DNA from 2 places in the Rhizobium sp. NZLR1b genome. Region 2 is predicted to be linked to the other one. Evidence: predicted binding sites of a transcription regulator. Region 2 holds the regulator's gene; the other holds the start of a gene.

Region 1 (6,510 bases), on a different contig from region 2:
CGCCGGCGTTCAAGTTAAATGTAACTGCATCTATGTCCGATAAGTCCCCGACGCCGAGCGAAGCCGCGACCAGCGCATGGATACACATCATGCGCGCCCGCGATCGTCTGCTTGCGGCGATCGAAATCGATTTCAAGGCGGCGAAAATGCCGACGCTTTCCTGGTACGACGTGCTTTGGGAGCTGGCGAGGGCAAAGGGCGGGCGATTGCGTCCCTATGAGATCGAAGAACGGACACTGCTTGCCCAATATAATCTCTCCCGTCTGGTAGACCGGCTGGAAAGGGAGGGCTTGGTCCACCGCGAGACCTTCGACGAGGATGCGCGCGGCCGCTGGGTCGTGATCACCGATGCCGGGCTGCAGCTGCGAGAGCGCATGTGGGCGGTCTATGCTAGGTCGATCGAAACCCATATTGGCTGCAAGCTTGCCGAGACCGAGGCAAATACCATAACAGCTTTACTGGCTCGTTTCCTTTGATCAGGCGATCAACGATACGCCGACCGCTTTCAAGGCCTTCAACGCATCCTTTGGATCGAGCCGCACCTGCAGTCCGCGTTGGCCGCCATTGATATAGACGAGCGGTTCGGCCAGGGCGGTTTCCTCGATCGCCGTCGGCATGGATTTCTTCTGGCCGAAGGGGCTGATGCCGCCGACATGATAACCCGTCAGCCGCTCGGCATCGGCCGGCTTCATCATATTGGCCGATTTGCCGTGAAAGGCGCTCGCAAGCTTCTTCATGCTGACTTCGCGGTCCGACGGCACGACGACGCAGACCGGCTTGCCGTCCACCTCCGCCATCAACGTCTTCAGCACCCGGTGCGGCGCTTCGCCAAGGGCTTCCGCCGCCTGCAGGCCGACGCGCTCGGCGCCCGGGTCGTAGTCATAGGCATGGACCGTGAAGGCGACGCCTGCCTGGGAAAGAACCTGTGTCGCGCGCGTGGTCTTGGACATCTCTAGCTCGGGAGTTGTTGCCTGTCGTTCAGCCTGCAAATGCACAGGCGTAAATCGCCGGCTTGAAGCCGATCAGCAACTTGCCGCTGGCCTCCAGCACCGGCCGTTTGATCATCGACGGCTGGTCGAGCATCAGTTGGATCGCCTTCTCCCAGCTGAGGTTCTCCCGCTCTGCATCAGCCAGTTTGCGGAAGGTGGTGCCGGCGCGGTTGAGCACGGTATCGAGCCCGGCCTGATCGATCCAGGCATCAAGATGGGCGCGGTCGATGCCGAGCGCCTTGTAATCGTGAAACGCATAGGCAACGCCGTGTTCTTCCAGCCAGCTGCGGGCCTTCTTCATCGTGTCGCAATTCTTGATACCATAGATGGTGACGGTCATGCCCGATCGATTCCCTGTGATCGCTGCGAGATACCATGCAAGAAGACCGGCGCAAATGCCCGCGACACTTTATCCCGGCACTCGCCGGGATCCGGCTCGGCTCAATTCTCCAGCGTGCCGGCCTTGCGCAAGGCGTCGCTGGGACTGTCGCAGACAATCTTCATCAGGTCGCCGCGCCGCCGTACCAGCCGGTCGGACGTTCGGGTCAGGATCAACCCGTCTTGCGGGGCGCGGAGTTCGATGCTGCCACCCGGCTGACCCGGGCGGGTGACAATCGTCGCCAGGAGCTCGCCTTCCACAACCCTGTCGCCGATGGCGCGATGCAAGAGCACGGCCCCACCTTCAGGAGCGCGAATGATCTCGACATTGTCGAGCGGCACGGCCGGACCGGAAAACGCCTTTGCCTCAGCCTTCACCTCACCGACGATCCCCCGTGCCGCAAGGAACCGCCACAGCCCCTCCGCATCCTTCTCAGCCAGCACCGGATCGACGTCGCGTTTGCCGCGCAGCTCGACGGTGACCGAAAGCCTGCCCGGCAGCCGCGATTGGCGCTCGCCGGAAACCTCATATTTCCAGGCAAAACCGACCGCCTCTTCGAAGGCCGAGCTTTCGCCATCCGAAAGCAGCGCGGCCTCCATATCGAGTGCAGCGGCAAGATCGGCCGCCTCCGGCCAGAAGGCTTCGTCGATATAGGCATATTGCAGGGATTCGTCGTCGCAATGCAGGTCGAGGACGAGATCGGCGCCAAGCGCCATATGCAAGAGCTGTCGTTTCAGCCTGTCGGTAGCCGGATAATCATCGAGGTCTTCGATCAGCGTGGCCCGATCGGCAAGGGAGATCAGCGGAAAATCCCGGTTGAAATTGGTGCGTGAGCCAAGGTCGAAACGACCCTGCAGGTCGCCGAAATGCGATTGCGCCGCACCGATCGGATTGGCCTGCGGCACGATGGTGATGTCGCCGACGATCCCGCCTTCGCTTTCCGCCTGCCGCAGCCGCTCGCAGAGGAAATGCAGGAGCACCGTTCCCGGCAGTTCCCCGGCATGCAGTGCGGCCTGGATATAGATCTTCGGCGCCTTCGGATCGTGGCCCGCAAAGCGCAGCACCGGCAGCCGCCACTCCGTTCCCGGCGTATCTCCTGGGATGATGATCTCTGAAACATCCATGCTGTCTTCGTTCTCCGTTTGCCATCCCGACGGTTGTTCAGCTTTATGCGCGGAAATCGCGGAAGCGCAAGCCTTGGTCCGGAGATGCCATTGCCGTCAGCCAAGCAGCGGCCAGCGATCGATGATGTGGTGTTCGGTTTTTCCAAGAACGCTGTGAATGAGCAGGAATTCCCGCGCCGTCCACGAAACCGGTTGGTCGAGGCTCGTCGGCGGCACTGCTTTGCGGTCATAGAGCAGCGTCATATGCGCCGTGAAATTGCGATCGATATTGTCACGCAATCCGGTATTGTGCAGGCCGACACCAAGCTGGACATGCAGTCGCATGAGCGGCATCAGCCCGTCTTTGCTGCAGAGCACCAGAGGCCGCGCCTTGCCTTCCCGCTTGAAGCTCATGATCCTGTCGAAGGTGACGGCGATCGGCGCGCCCTCGACTGTAGCGGCGGCCTGCCGGGCCGCAAAGATCACGTCCTCCGGCAACACTTCATAGTCGCCGATGCCGATAACGCTCACATGCAGGGTCGTCAGCCGCGGCTTTGCGGAAAGGGAGAAGGTCTTGCAATAGTCGTCGGCGATCGAAGCCGCTTGCCGTTCGACGATCGCAGGCGGGCGGAGCGCAAAGAAAAGCCTGTGGCCGCCGTTCCGGCTTTCACACGCCTGCCCGCGTCGATTTTGACCATGGTCGAAATCGAAGGAAATCTGGTTCATGGCCTGTCAGGTCGTCATGACCGCCTCGCGCTCCAAAAAAGAGGTGAAAGATACGCCGGCAAGGTAGAATATCAAGAACAAAAAAAGAACGAGATGCGCAAGAATCGGGTTGAAACAGCGGCCGTTCCGTACGATTTTGGTGGTAATCGAAAACGCGGAGGCTGTGTCATGGCCCAGACGATCCATCACTATCTCATCTTCGAAACCGCGGCTGGTTTCTGCGGCATCGCCTGGAGCGACGCCGGCATCGCCCGCTTCCAGCTGCCGACGAAAACCGCGGAAGCGACCGAGCGGCTCTTACTGCGCCGCCTGCCGGGTGCCGAGCCCGGCGCGCCGACGCCTGATGTGCTCGAAACGGTCGCCGCCGTGAAGCGCTATTTCCAGGGCGAGGAAACGGATTTCTCCGACGTCGAACTCGATCTTGCCGGGCAGGATGCCCTCTTCAGGGATATTTACGCGGCGGCAAGGCGTGTCGGCTGGGGCCATACGACCACCTACGGCGCGCTGGCGAAAGAGCTTGGCGCCGGGCCGGAAGTCGCGCGCGACGTCGGCCAGGCGATGGCGAAGAACCCGGTCGCATTGATCATCCCCTGCCACCGGGTGCTGGCCGCCGGCGGCAAAATCGGCGGTTTCTCGGCTCCCGGCGGCTCGTCATCGAAGACCCGCATGCTGGAGCTTGAAGGCGTCCAGCTCGGCCCGCCGCCGCCCGCCCAGCAATCGCTGGGGTTTTAGGCGGCGGGGCGGTCTCAGCCGGGATGCCGGCTGCTCAATGCGGGCTGGCCGTTGGCCGGACGATGATCTCGCTGACATCGACATCGTCAGGCTGGCTGACGGCATAGAGGATCGAATTGGCGATAGCCTCGGGGCTGATCGTGACCGCCCTGAAAACCCTCATGGCGTTCCGCGCGGTCGGATCGGTAATCGTGCCGGCCAGTTCCGATGTCGTGGTGCCGGGGGAGATGACCGTCACCCGGATGCGATCCGTCTCCTGCCGCAACCCGTCCGAGATCGCCCGCACCGCGAATTTCGTCGCGCAATAGACCGCGGCCGTTGGGGAAACGGCGTGGCCGCCGATCGAAGCCAGGTTGATGATCTGTCCGGATCCCTGCGCCTTCATGATCGGAAGCGCAGCGGCGATGCCGTAGAGCACACCCTTGATGTTGACGTCGACCATCCGGTCCCACTCGTCGACCTTGAGGGCCGCAAGCGGCGAGAGCGGCATGACGCCGGCATTGTTGACGATAACGTCCAACCGGCCGAATTCGGACCTGGCAAAACCCGCAAAGGCCTCCACTTGGGAACGGTCGGTGACATCAAGCTTTCGCAGCCGCACGCTGCCGCCCTTGGCTGCTATTTCGCCGGCGAGTGTCTCCAGCCGCTCGGTGCGGCGCGCGCCGATCACGAGATGCGCGCCCGCGGCAGCCAGCACCTTTGCAGCAGCCTCTCCGATGCCGCTGCTGGCCCCGGTAATGGCGATGACTTTTCCTTCGATCGTCGACATTTCAAGCTCCTTTGTCGATTGAGTGTTTCTTGGTGGTCAGCTGGGGAAATCGGCGCTGAGCGTCGTCTCCGCCCAGGCGTCGAAGTTTCCGCGCAGCGCGTCGAGCCGTTCGCGGGCGATCTTCAGGGCAGGTGCGCCGAGCAGCAGACGCAGCGGCGGTTCCTCCGCCTCGAAGGCCGATAGGATGGCGGCTGCGGCACGGACCGGATCTCCCGGCTGTTTGCCGGAGACCGAGCGGGTGGCCTGGCGCCGCTTGCCCCGCGAATTTGGTGGCGTGGTAATAGCCGGTGGCAGCGAAGGCGACGAGACCGCCGAGCGAGGAGACATTGAAGATGTGCCCTCGCCGGCGTGTCCGCATACCCGGCAGAACCTGCTTGGTGACATCGATCAATCCGAAGACATTGGTCTCGAACTGGGCGCGTATCTCCGCATCGTCGCCCTCCTCGATCGCCGCGAGATAGCCGTAGCCGGCATTGTTGACGAGCACGTCGATCGCGCCGAAATGTCTCTCGGCGTCATGAACCGCGCCGGCGACGGAGCGGCCGTCCGTCACATCGAGTGCGAGAGCAAGCGCGCGGTTGCCGTGTTCAGCTGCGAGATCCCTGAGGGTCTCTGGTCTGCGCGCGGTCACGGCGGCGCGCCAGCCACGGGCGAGAACCGCCTCCGCAAGCGCCCGGCCGAGGCCGGACGATGCGCCGGTGATGAACCAGATGGGTGTGGTGGCAGACATGATCGTCATCCTTTCCGGCCGAAACGGCCTTATCCCGAGTGATGTCTATTGGCGGCGGAGCACCATGCCGCCATGATGGAGCGTATCGCCGTCGACGAAATCGCCGTCGGCCGTGAAGCCGGTGTCGTCCCAGTATTCGATATGGCTTCCGGTGACTTCGTAACGGCCTCGATAGGCGCTCTCCCGGTTGCCGCGGGCCTCGTCGTAACGGCCGTCGGGCAGGAGTTCATGGCGGATACGGCCATCATCCGTCACCCATATGCCGACATAGGGATGTTGCTGCATCGTGTTCTCGCTTGTTTGTTGACGTATGGATCGCCGGTCGTTGACGGCATCCGCGGGGCCGATCGCCGTGCCGGCCAGGGTGGTGACGGCGAAAATTTGCAGAACAGCGCTCTTGGAAATCCTTCGCATCGTTTTTCCTCTCGATAGAGGGCTGGCATGACGGCCGCCTTGCCTGACCTCGAGAGAAAAATAGGCTGCGCAATCGAGTTGATTAAGTTGCCAATACCGGATGCCTTGGTTAAAACTGCTAACCAATGATCGACGATCTCGAAGGCATTTCAGTCTTTCTCGCCGTGGCGGAAGCGCGGAACTTCCGGCTGGCCGGTGAGCGACTTGGCGTCACCCGCTCCGCCGTCAGTCAGGCTCTGCAGCGTCTGGAGGATCGTCTTGGGGTCGCGCTGGTCCAGCGCACGACGCGCAGCGTTAGCCTGACCGAAGCCGGCGACGTGTTCTTCGAGGCGGTTCGCCCATCGGTCCGGCAGGTCAAGGATGCGATGCAGACGGTGCGGGAGATGCAGGCGCGCCCGAGCGGCCTGCTGAGGATCACCGTTTCCTCGATCGCCGAGAGTTTTCTGTCCGGCACCTTGTTGGCCGGGTTCATGCAAGCCTGCCCTGAGATCAAACTCGATATCACCGTCACCGATGACGAATTCGATATCGTCGAGGCCGGCTTCGACGCCGGTGTCCGGCTCGGCGAAGTCATCGAGCAGGATATGATCGCGATCTCGGTCTCCGAGCCGCAGCGCCAATGCGCGGCCGCATCCCCCGCCTACCTTGAGCGCCGCGGCCATCCCCGC
Region 2 (6,510 bases):
AAGGCACGGCAAAACACATGCGCAGGAAGTTCGAGGCGTAGTCGAGATCGTTCTTCGGATAAACGAAGGGCTGGCCGATATGGTATTTGTAAGCCATGGCCGCAAGCGTCGGCATCTTGGCGATCATGCGCAGGCTGGCGACCATGCGCTGGTGCGGATCGGTGATGTCGGTTGAGTCATGATAGAAAGCCGACAGTGCGCCGACGCAGCCGCACATGACGGCCATCGGATGGGCGTCGCGGCGGAAGCCGGTGAAGAACCGGCTCATCTGCTCGTGCACCATGGTGTGGTGCGTGACGCGATAATCGAAATCTTTCTTCTGTACGGTGGTCGGCAGTTCGCCGTAGAGAAGCAGATAGCAGACCTCGAGGAAGTCGCCATGCTCGGCCAGTTGCTCGATCGGATAGCCGCGATGCAGCAGCACACCTTCGTCGCCGTCGATGTAGGTGATTTTCGATTCACAGGATGCGGTCGAGGTGAAACCCGGATCGTACGTGAAGGAAGCCGTGTTCTTGTAAAGGGCACCGATATCGATGACGCTCGGGCCGATCGTGCCGCTTTTGACGGCTAGGTCGACAGATTTGTCACCGATTTTTATTGTAGCGCTTTGATCCGTCATGCTGATCCTCCGAAATGGCGGTGGCGCCATAAAAGCGCCATAGGGGTTAAGCGTCCTTACCGATAGCTATATGATCGTGAAGCTAATGCCAAGTTACCGTGCCGGCATTTTGTGCATTGCGGTATCACCTTTTAGGCACTGCAGCGATGAGCCCCGTGCATATCGGAAGCCGATGATTCGCTTAGTCTTTTGGCGCTGGCGATTTTCCCTCATATTTCAATCGATTATCCTTGCCGGATTTGATTAGAGAATGCATTCTGGCCGTCTTCGCGGGTGACCTTGGGCGGCACATGCAGGAAGTGACGACAGTCGAATTGCGGCCGGAAGCAGGCGCCGGCTCAGCCGGTCCCTCCGGTTTTTCGCCGCCTATCGTGGTGATACGGCCGACCAGGACGCAGTCGACGACATCTTTGCGCCACCGGCTGCTCGCCGCAGCCCGGCAATCGATTGGCGCCGGCATGCGCATGCTGGGCGAGGAGGCGGATCATGGCCGCTTGCTGCTTTTTTCGCCGGTGTTTCTCGGCGCCGGGGCGGCCTTCTGGTTTGTTGCGGCATCCGAATTTCCGCTTGTTGCATCGCTGCTCTCTCTGTTGGTGCTGACGATCGCGGTTCTCATCGTCGGCCGCAGCCGGGCGGCATTGCGGGCGACGCTGCTGGCGCCTGCACTCGTGGCCGGCGGCATGCTCTGCGCACAATTCGAGAGCTGGCGGGCTTCGACGGTGATCCTCGATTCCTCGGTGACGACGACAGTGACCGGCCGAGTTGAGCGGCGAGAAGGCGACGGCCGTGGGCGCTGGCGCTACATTCTTGCCGTCACCGGCACGGAGGCGCCGGAGTTGAAGCGGCCGCCGGGACGCATAACCGCGATCGTCCGCGGCGCCGACATGCCTTTCGACATCGGCGACCTCATCACCGGCAGGGCACGACTGACGCCGCCGGCAGGCCCCGCACTTCCCGAGCTCAACGACTTCTCCTTCGGTGCCTATTTCGATGGCATCGGCGCCAACGGCTTCTTCTACGGTGCGCCAGAGAAGGATCTGGAGGCGGGTCCGCAGGCTGCCAGATCGACATCGGCAGCTCTGCTGGAATGGCTTTACCACCTGCGCAGTAGCATTGGCGACCGCATACGATCGATCCTGCCCGGCGACACCGGCGCTTTTGCCGCTGCTTTGGTGACCGACGAGCGACGCGCCATCTCGAATGCGACGACGGAGGCGCTGCGCCAGTCCGGCCTTGCTCATATTGTCGCGATCTCCGGCCTCAACATGGCGCTGTCGGCCGGCATCTTCTTCGTCGGCTTCCGGATGCTGCTCAGCCTTTTTCCGGGCGTCGCTCAGGCCTATCCGACAAAGAAGATCGCCGCCGCCGGCGCGCTCAGCGCCGTCACCGCCTACTACCTGATTTCCGGCTTCGGGGTCTCGGCCGAACGTGCCTTCATCATGATGGCGATCATGCTGGTCGCCGTCTTCTTCGACCGGCCGTCGATCAGCCTGCGCAATGTCGTTCTCTCGGCGCTCGTCATCATCGCCATTTCGCCGTCCGAAGTCTTGGGCCCGAGCTTCCAGATGTCCTTTGCCGCGACATTGGCACTCGTATCGGGTTATCAACTGTGGAAGGACCGGCGCGTCCGCGAAAACGCCTTGCTGAAACTGCCGGTCTTCCGACCGGTCGTTGCCGTCGCCGGCTTCTTCGGCGGCGTCTTCCTGACCTCGCTGATCGGCGGTTTTTCCACGGCGCTGTTTTCGATCGAACATTTTCATCGCCTGACCGCTTACGGGCTGCCGGCAAATCTCGCGACGATGCCGATCATCTCCTTCATCGTCATGCCGGCCGGGCTGCTGGCGATGTTGCTCATGCCGTTCGGTCTGGACGTTCCGCTCTGGAAGGTGGTCGGCCTCGGCCTCGACCTGGTGATTGCGGTCGCCAAAACGGTGTCCGGTTGGGGCGGTGATATCGGCATCGGCCGCTTGCCGGCTTGGTATTTCGCTGTCGCCGTGGCCGGCTTTCTGCTGCTGACGCTGCTGCGCACCCGGCTGCGCCATATCGGCACATCGATTATCGCCGTCTCTACGCTCGGCGTGCTGCTTCTGCCGCTTCCCCGGGCGCCGGATCTGGTGATTTCGGAGGATGGCAGTCTCGTCGCAGTGGTCGCGGCTGCGGCAATCGCTTCCAACCGCGAAAACCCGCCGGATTTCATCTTCGATCAGTGGCAGAGAGCACTTGTCCTGCCGACGCATTTCCCGCCGAAAATGCTGGATGGTCCCGCTGTCCCGCCGGAGGGAGACGACCGCCGCGTCAGGCTTTCCCGCGATCAGCAGAATGAAGCGAGGGCGGCGATGCGGGCGGCTGTCGCCGGTGGTGAAGCAAACCGCTTTTCCTGCGTCAAAAAGGCCTGGTGCACATCAAGGCTCGGCAATGGTCATGTGGTTGCCGTCATCGACAACGCTGCCTATCTCGGTCCGGCTTGCGACGCGGCGGATATCGTCGTGACGTCGGTCCGCCTGCGGTTCAACAGCTGCCGATCAGGAGCGACGCTCTTTACCGGTGAGACGCTGCGCAGGACTGGCTCCGTCGAGCTGCGCTTCGCCGATGCCGGCCTGGAGGTCGTGACCGCATTCGAAACCCTGTCGCGCCCATGGAAGCGCCATCGCGCCTATGACTGGCGCAGCAACAGTTTTGCCGAATCCGGCCTCTCCAATGTCAGTGATAGCGGCGAATGAGGCCGACGAGCTTGCCCTGCACCTTGACGCGGTCCGGCCCGAAAATCCGGGTCTCATAAGCCGGATTGGCAGCCTCCAGCGCGATCGAGGCGCCCTTGCGGCGGAAACGTTTGAGCGTCGCTTCTTCGTCATCGACCAGGGCAACGACAATGTCGCCGGGACTTGCGGTGCTGCCGTTGCGGATGATTACCGTGTCGCCGTCGAAGATGCCGGCGTCGATCATCGAATCGCCCTTGACCTCCAGCGCATAATGTTCGCCGGAGCCGAGCATGTCTGCGGGAACGACGATGTCGTGGGTGTTATTCTGGATCGCCGAGATCGGAACGCCGGCAGCGATCCGGCCCATGACCGGCACGGAGACGGAGTTGCCGTTATCGGCGACCGGTTTTGCAGGAGCGGGGGCGGCGACCGGCTGCGGCTTGCCGAGGCTGCCCTCGATGACGCTTGGCGAAAAGCCGCGCCGGGGCTGGATGCTCGGGCTGTAGGCCTCCGGAAGCTTGATGACCTCGAGCGCCCGGGCGCGGTTCGGTAGGCGGCGAATGAAGCCACGCTCTTCAAGCGCTGTGATCAAACGATGAATGCCGGATTTCGAGGCCAGATCCAGGGCATCCTTCATTTCGTCGAAAGAGGGCGGAATGCCGGATTCCTTCATGCGCTCATGAATGAAAAGCAGGAGCTCCTGTTGTTTGCGCGTGAGCATCGACGTGTGACCCCTTGATTGAAACAAATCCAGAACAGAACACTATATGTTCCATATGTGTTCCGCAAGTAGCTAAATTTCCGTAAAACTTGCCGCCAACTCGTTGAGTTTTTTATTTTCATTCGCCGGATTGGCGCACATGTCTTGCATTGAAGGTGGCGCTGTCGCACCCTCTTGGCGTTTCAGGGAGGGATATCATGAACGAGCACTCGGCCAAACCGCACCCGCTGGATCATGTCGTGCTGCCCGTTGTCAATATCGACCTGGCGCGCGAAAGGCTCGGCAAGCTTGGCTTCACCGTTGCCGCCGATGCCCGCCATCCCTTCGGAACGGAGAATGCCTGCGTCTTCTTTGCCGACAAGACCTATCTGGAGCCGCTCGGTATCGCCAGCCGCGAGGAGAGCGAGGCATCGGCGCGGCAAGGCAATGTCTTCACCGCCCGCAATCGGGCCTTCCGCTTCCGCTGTGGCGAGGAGGGGCTTTCGGCGGTGGCGTTCGGCACCGAGGATGCCGGCCGCGCTCATCGGAGCTTCGTCGGCAGCGGATCGAGCGCCGGCGACATGCTGCAGTTCAGCCGGCCGATGAAAATGCCGGACGGTTCCGAGACCATGGCCGGCTTCAAGCTGGCCTTTGCCGCTGAGTTGCGCGCGCCGGATTTCTTCCTCTTCTGTGTTGAGCGCATCAATCCTCTGCCGGCCGATCGCGGTGCGCTAGAGACGCATGCCAATGGCGTCACCGGCATTGCCGAGATCGCGCTTTGCGCGCCGGACCCCTCTGCATTCGCCGCCTTCGTCAGCCTTGCAACGGCGCAATCGGCCGTCGAGAAAACCGGTTTCGGCGTTAATATCGCGGCGCCGAATGCGAAAATCAGCCTGATGACGCCGGAAGGGCTGGAGGCCTATTTCGAGATCGCCGTCGCATCCGCCGACCGCGGCCTGCGCGGCCGGGCTATCCTCTTTGCCGTCACCGATCTTGCCGTGACAGAAGCGCATTTGGCTGCTAACGGAGTGACCTACACGCGCAAGAACAATCGCATTCTGGTGAAGCCCGCGCCCGGGCAGGGCACGCTCTTCGCCTTCGAGGAAACACGATGAGCACTGATACGAATTCCGAAGTCAGGATCGGCGAGGGCGCAGGCCAGGTCACATTTTCCAATACCGGCCGCCTGTCGCTGATTGCCGGCCCTTGCCAGATGGAGAGCCGCGACCACGCCTTCATGGTTGCCGGCACACTGAAGGAGCTTTGCGCCAAACTCGGCATCGGTCTCGTCTACAAGAGCTCCTTCGATAAGGCAAACCGCACCTCGCTCTCTGCCGAACGCGGCATCGGGCTTGAAAAGGGCATGCAGATCTTCGCCGACCTGAAGAAGGAGTTCGGTTTTCCCGTCCTGACCGACGTCCACACCGCCGAGCAATGCGCCGCGGTGGCAAAAGTGGTCGATGTCCTGCAGATCCCGGCTTTCCTCTGCCGCCAGACCGACCTTCTGATCGCCGCCGCCGAGACCGGCCGCGCCGTCAATGTCAAGAAGGGCCAGTTCCTCGCTCCCTGGGATATGAAAAACGTCCTGAAGAAGCTCAATGCCAGCGGCAATCCGAACGTGCTGCTGTGCGAACGCGGCGCCTCCTTCGGTTATAACACTTTGGTCTCCGACATGCGCTCGCTGCCGATCATGGCGTCGATGGGCGCGCCGGTTGTTTTCGATGCAACGCATTCCGTGGCGCAGCCGGGCGGGCAGGGCGATTCCTCCGGTGGTCAGCGGGAATTTGTGGAAACGCTGGCGCGCGCAGCGGTGGCGACCGGTATCGCCGGCGTGTTCGTCGAAACCCATCAGGACCCCGACAACGCACCGTCCGACGGCCCGAACATGGTCTATCTCAAAGACATGCCGCGGCTTTTGGAAAAGCTGCTCGCCTTCGATGCTGTCGCCAAGGGCTGACAGTCAAAAGCCTGACATGTTCGTGCTATAGCGACGTTCAGACATGCAGGTCGAGGGTGTCGCAATGCGCCATTGTAATTTGCACGCCTTCGATTATGACAGGCTTCGAACGATTGATCACCCACCGAGCAGGAAGAACCCATGACTGCAATCACCGATATCATCGCCCGCGAGATTCTCGATAGCCGTGGCAACCCCACCGTCGAAGTTGATGTCTATCTCGAAGACGGCAGCATGGGCCGCGCGGCCGTTCCCTCGGGCGCTTCGACCGGCGCGCATGAGGCGGTCGAGCTGCGCGACGGCGGCAAGCGCTACCTCGGCAAGGGTGTGCAAAAGGCGGTCGATGCCGCCAACACCGAGATCTTCGACGCGATCGGCGGCATCGATGCCGAAAACCAGATCCAGATCGACAACATCATGATCGAGCTCGACGGCACGCCGAACAAGTCGCGCCTCGGCGCCAACGCCATTCTCGGCGTATCGCTGGCCGTCGCCAAGGCTGCCGCCCAGGCCTCCGGCCTGCCGCTCTACCGTT

What was found. Region 2 encodes LexA, which represses DNA repair genes until DNA is damaged. Its sites were predicted from a motif close to TGTTCNNNNTGTGTTCNG; they were not measured.
Region 1: a site for LexA is predicted at 3,271-3,288, ahead of HJB84_RS19890 (2'-5' RNA ligase family protein). Genes of this name have one in related genera too.

Annotation. Positions count from the first base shown of each region.
Region 1 is NZ_JABDWC010000014.1:60,044-66,553, forward strand. Features, by position in the region: gene HJB84_RS19870 (MarR family winged helix-turn-helix transcriptional regulator) at 33-476, shown strand; gene ybaK (Cys-tRNA(Pro) deacylase) at 477-950, opposite strand; gene HJB84_RS19880 (ArsC family reductase) at 979-1,329, opposite strand; gene HJB84_RS19885 (succinylglutamate desuccinylase/aspartoacylase family protein) at 1,431-2,492, opposite strand; gene HJB84_RS19890 (2'-5' RNA ligase family protein) at 2,589-3,197, opposite strand; gene HJB84_RS19895 (methylated-DNA--[protein]-cysteine S-methyltransferase) at 3,366-3,929, shown strand; gene HJB84_RS19900 (SDR family oxidoreductase) at 3,964-4,698, opposite strand; partial or broken gene HJB84_RS19905 (SDR family NAD(P)-dependent oxidoreductase) at 4,735-5,437, opposite strand; gene HJB84_RS19910 (Atu4866 domain-containing protein) at 5,474-5,842, opposite strand; gene HJB84_RS19915 (LysR family transcriptional regulator) at 5,968-6,510, shown strand, end outside.
Region 2 is NZ_JABDWC010000022.1:74,401-80,910, reverse strand. Features, by position in the region: gene gltA (citrate synthase) at 1-619, opposite strand, end outside; gene HJB84_RS25845 (ComEC/Rec2 family competence protein) at 910-3,339, shown strand; gene lexA (transcriptional repressor LexA) at 3,320-4,039, opposite strand; gene HJB84_RS25835 (VOC family protein) at 4,237-5,133, shown strand; gene kdsA (3-deoxy-8-phosphooctulonate synthase) at 5,130-5,975, shown strand; gene eno (phosphopyruvate hydratase) at 6,117-6,510, shown strand, end outside.